Regions from separate parts of the Actinokineospora sp. PR83 genome, predicted to be linked through region 2. Evidence: predicted binding sites of a transcription regulator. Region 2 holds the regulator's gene; the other holds the start of a gene.

Region 1 (2,393 bases), on a different contig from region 2:
CGTGCGCCGTACAGCTCTTCGAGCAGTTCGTCGTACTCGCCCAGCAGGTCGACCGCGTCCGGCCGTCGGGACGGCCGGTCCTGGGTGCACCCGCGGGCGAACGTGATCTGCCCCTTCTCGTCGGGCACCAGCAGGTCCAGCATCAGCGTGTGTGCCATGTGGACGTCCGTGGCGGTGGTGACCGGTTCCCCGGCGAGGACCTCCGGCGGGTAGGTGATGGTCTTGCTGGTCGCGAGCAGCCGCTGCCCGCTCTCGACGGCGAACGACCACCCGGCCAGCACGATCCCGTGCTCCTCGGGGTGCACCAGCACGTTCTCGGCGGTGACCGCGCCGTGCACCAGCCCGAGCCGGTGTGCCCCGGCCAGCGCCTTGAGCAGCCTGCGGTGCATCCACGCGTAGTCGCGGCCGTCCAACCCGCGGGGGAACGCGCGCCGCACGTCGGCGAGCGTCACGAACCCGTCCACCAGCGGGTCGAGCACCGTGAACGCCCGCTCGCCCCGGCCGAGGTCGCCGGAGGTGTCGAGCAGGCGCGGGTAGTAGGGGCGCAGCCAGCGGTGCCGGTCGGTGAACCGCTCCAGCGCGCGCAGCGCATCCCACTCGCCGTGCAGCAGCGGGTTCAGCGCCGGGTTGCGCACCACCTTGACCACGTGCGGGCCGTCGGCCTCGTACACGTTCGCGACGCTGCCGACGGCGAACGGTTCGCCGATCCGGTAGGTGCCGGTCGCCGTGCGCAGTTCGACCGTCGTGCCCCGCGTCCACTCGTGGTGCATCCGGGTCAGCTCCGCGGACGCCGCGTGCGCCCGGGTGTCCCCCTCGCCGGTCACGTCCGGGTGCAGGGCGGAAGCCAGCGCCCGGTACAGCCGCCGCGCCTCCGCGCGCCGCGTCGGGTCGGTGGTGGGAGGCCCGAAGAGCCCGGCGGCCGACCCCGCCCGCTCGACCCGTTCTAGCGCTTCTGCCCTGGTGAACATAGTTTGAGTCTACATAACTCAAACCAGGGGTGCAACTGTTCCCCGGTGGTGTGGCCCACCCCGACCGGTCCGAGGACGACAAGAGCGCCGCACCGGTGCCCGGCGTGACCTCGTGGCCGGGTGGTGGTGGAGGCGATGATGGGTGGGAGTGCGGGCGGGCGGCCCGACGGGAGTGGAGGCGTCATGGCGAGCCCGGTCGGCGCCCGGCGGGTCGTGAGCCGGGAACAGGTCGTGCTGGGCGCGTCCCGGTTCTTCCTGCGGCACGGCACGGTGGACATGGACCGGCTGGCGACGGCCCTGGCCATCAGCCGGGCGACCCTCTACCGGGTGGTGCACAGCCGGGACGGCCTGCTCGGCGACGTGCTGTGGCTGCTCGCCGAACGGCTCCTGGTGCGGGCGCGGCAGCAGCGCAGGCGCGGCGGGGACGACGGCGTCCTGGAGGTGACCCAGCGGTTCACGGACCAGCTCCGCGGGTCGGCGCCGTTCCTGGCGTTCCTGCGCGGTGAGCCGGAGACGGCCGCGCGGGTGCTGTTCAACGCCACCGGCGGGGTGCACCGGCGGGCGGTGTCGGCGCAGCGGGAGATCCTGCGGGAGGTGCACGGCCCCGGTGCGCCGTGGTCGCCGTCGGCGCTGGACCAGCTCGCCTACCTCTACGTGCGCATCGTCGAGTCGATGATCTACGCCGAGCTGCTGGGCGGTGCCCCGCTCGACCCCGACCTGGCCGAACGGGCCGCCAGGGCGGTGCTGCGGCCCTCCGGGTGAGGTGACCCGCGCCCGTGCGACAGCGGTCTCACGATCGCCGCCCGTCCTGGTGCGGGGTGTGCGGGCCCGGTTACGTTCCGTGTGCCCCCATCCCCCATCGTCGCGGGAGCCGGTATGCCGCTTTCCCCCTGGCGCCGCGTCGGCCTGGTCACGGCCGCGCTCGCCCTGCTCGCCCCGAACGCCGTCCCGGCGTCGGCCACCGCCGCCGCGGAGCCCGTGCCCCGGGTGGTCGGTCCGCTGCCGGGGACCGTGCCCGGCGATCGGTTGGCCGAGCGGATCGAGGACACATATCCCTTCTTCGCCACCCCCGTCGACCTGACCGCGCGCGGCTACGTCGAGCAGGAGTTCCACCTCTCCGGGCTGGCCGACGGCTGGTCCGCCGCGGGTGCGCGGGTGGCCGACGACGTCCCGTACACGACCAGGGTCGTGGTGCGGCGGCCCGCGCTGGCCCGCGACTTCTCCGGGACGACCCTGGTGGAGTGGCAGAACGTCACCGCCGGGTACGACCTGGACGCACTGTGGAACGCCGACTCGGTGGTGCGCGCGGGCCACGCGTGGGTCGGGGTGTCGGCCCAGCGGGTCGGCGCGGAGAAGCTGCGCGGGTGGAGCCCCGCCCGCTACGGCGGCCTCGACGTGACCGGCGGCGGCCGCTTCCCCGCCGAC
Region 2 (2,393 bases):
CGGGCCGACGGTCACCGGTGTGCTCCGCCGGGGTTACCGCTTCGGCGACCGGGTCGTGCGCGCCGCGCTCGTCGCGGTGACCGACGCCGAGCCGACCACCGCCTCGGCGGACTGAACGGAAGGAGGGGACGTCCGGTGAGTGCCAGGGACTGGATCGACAAGGACTTCTATCGCGAGCTGGGCGTCTCCTCCGACGCCGGGGACGCCGAGATCAAGAAGGCGTACCGCAAGCTCGCCCGCGAACTGCACCCCGACGCCAACCCGGGCAACGACAAGGCCGAGGCGCGGTTCAAGGCCGTGTCCGAGGCCTACGGCGTGCTCGGCGACGCGGAGAAGCGCAAGCAGTACGACGAGGCCCGCTCCATGTTCGGCGCGGGCGGTTTCCGCGGCGGCTTCGGCGGCGGTGCGCCCGGTGGCCCGGGGTCGTTCAGCGACATCTTCGGCCAGGCCGCGGGCGGCGCCGGTGCGGGCGGCGGGTTCGGCGACATGCTGGGCAACCTGTTCGGCCGCGGTCGCGGTGCCGCCGCCACACCCCGCGCCCGCCGCGGCGCGGACGTGGAGACCGAGGTCCGCATCGACTTCCTGGAGGCGGTCAAGGGCGCGACGGTGCCGCTGCGCCTGTCCAGCCCGACGACCTGCGAGACCTGCGCCGGTTCCGGTGCCCGCCCGGGCACCACCCCGCGAACCTGCGCCACCTGCGGCGGCGTGGGCCTGCTCAGCCGCAGCCAGGGCGCCTTCGCCTTCAGCGAGCCCTGCCGCGACTGCCGGGGCACCGGCCGCATCGTCGACGACCCCTGCCCGGAGTGCGCAGGCGACGGCGTCAGCACCAAGACCCGCACCCTCACCGTCCGCATCCCCGCGGGCGTCGAGGACGACCAGCGCATCCGCCTGTCCGGCCAGGGCGAACCCGGCTCCAACGGGGCGGCGGCGGGCGACCTGTACGTCCGCGTCCACGTCACCCCGCACCCGGTCTTCGGCCGCGACGGCAACAACCTCACCCTCAAGGTCCCGGTGACCTTCGCCGAACTGGCCCTGGGCACCACCCTCACGGTGCCCACCCTGGAGGGCGTCGTCACCGCCCGCGTCGCCCCGGGCACCCCCTCGGGCCGGGTGTTACGGGTCCGCGGCAAGGGCGTCGCCAAGCGCGACGGCAACACCGGCGACCTCCTGGTCACCCTCCAGGTCTCCGTCCCGGCCAAGCTGGACGACGCGGCCACCGCGGCCCTGCAGTCGTACGCGGAGGCCACCAAGCAGCACGACCCCCGTCCCGAGCTGACCGCCATGGTGGAGAAGGCGAGGCAGTAGTGAACCCGTTCCCACCGGGAGCCGACGAGGACACCCCCGTCTTCGTCATCTCGGTCGCCGCCCAGCTCTCTGGCCTGCACGCGCAAACCCTGCGCAGCTACGACCGCATGGGCCTGGTCTCCCCCGGCCGCACCTCCGGGGGCGGCCGCCGGTACTCGGTCCGCGACATCGCCCTCCTCCGCGAGGTCCAACGCCTCTCCCAGGAGGCGGGGGTCAACCTCGCGGGCATCAAGCGCATCATCGAACTGGAGAACGAGGTCGACGCCCTGCGCACCAGGGTGGCCGAGCTGACGGAGGAACTGGCCCACGTGCACGCGGTCGCCGAGCAGGCCGCGGCCGCCATCCACAAGTCCTACCGCCACGACCTCGTCCCGGTCCGCCAGGAAACCGCCCTGGTCGTCTGGCGCCCCCAGTCGCGCCGCTGACCGCTCGACGCACCCCGGAACGGGCAGGTCCACACCGGACCTGCCCGTTCCGCTGTCCCCACCCGGCCCGCTCCCCCTCCGCGTATCCCGATCGGTCATGCGGAGGTGGTTGACTACGCTGACAACTCGGTGGCGGCGGGGGTCAGTCCCAGTCGAAGGGGTCGTAGGTGATGTGGTCCTGGGGGGCGCCGTTGATCAGGAGGCGGGAGACCGTGGCCCGGATCATCGCGGGGCTGCCGGAGACCAGGATGTCGCAGTCGTCCCAGGTGCCGTAGTGGGTGACGACGTCGGCGAGGGTGCCGTGTTCGGCGGCTTCGACGTCCGGTTCGTTCTCCAGGACCGGGATGACCGTCAGCCAGGGGTTGGTGACCGCGATGTTCTGCAGGTGGGCGAGGTCGTAGAGGTCCTCGCGGACGCGGCCGCCGGTGAACAGGTGGACGTGCGGGTTCTGGCCCCACTGGGCCAGTTCCTCGATGATCGCGCGCAGTGGGGCGATGCCGGTGCCGCCCGCGATCATGAGCACGTCGCGGTCAGACGTGCGGTCCACCGCGAGGTGGCCCATCGGGGCGCCGATCTTCCACTCGTCGCCGAGTTGGGCGTGGGCGACCAGGGAGCGGCTGACCCAGCCGCCGTCGACGGCGCGGACGTGGAACTCCAGCACGC

The links. Region 2 encodes HspR, which represses chaperone genes until heat shock. Its sites were predicted from a motif close to ANNTTGAGTNNNNNNNACTCAANNT; they were not measured.
Region 1: a site for HspR is predicted at 969-993, ahead of L6E12_RS01950 (adenylate cyclase). Genes of this name have one in related genera too.

The regions. Positions count from the first base shown of each region.
Region 1 covers NZ_JAJCXD010000005.1:180,050-182,442, forward strand. The annotation lists gene L6E12_RS01950 (adenylate cyclase) at 1-968, opposite strand, end outside; gene L6E12_RS01955 (QsdR family transcriptional regulator) at 1,152-1,730, shown strand; gene L6E12_RS01960 (alpha/beta hydrolase domain-containing protein) at 1,845-2,393, shown strand, end outside.
Region 2 covers NZ_JAJCXD010000054.1:43,631-46,023, forward strand. The annotation lists gene grpE (nucleotide exchange factor GrpE) at 1-115, shown strand, start outside; gene dnaJ (molecular chaperone DnaJ) at 136-1,305, shown strand; gene L6E12_RS19175 (heat shock protein transcriptional repressor HspR) at 1,305-1,730, shown strand; gene L6E12_RS19180 (FAD-binding oxidoreductase) at 1,873-2,393, opposite strand, start outside.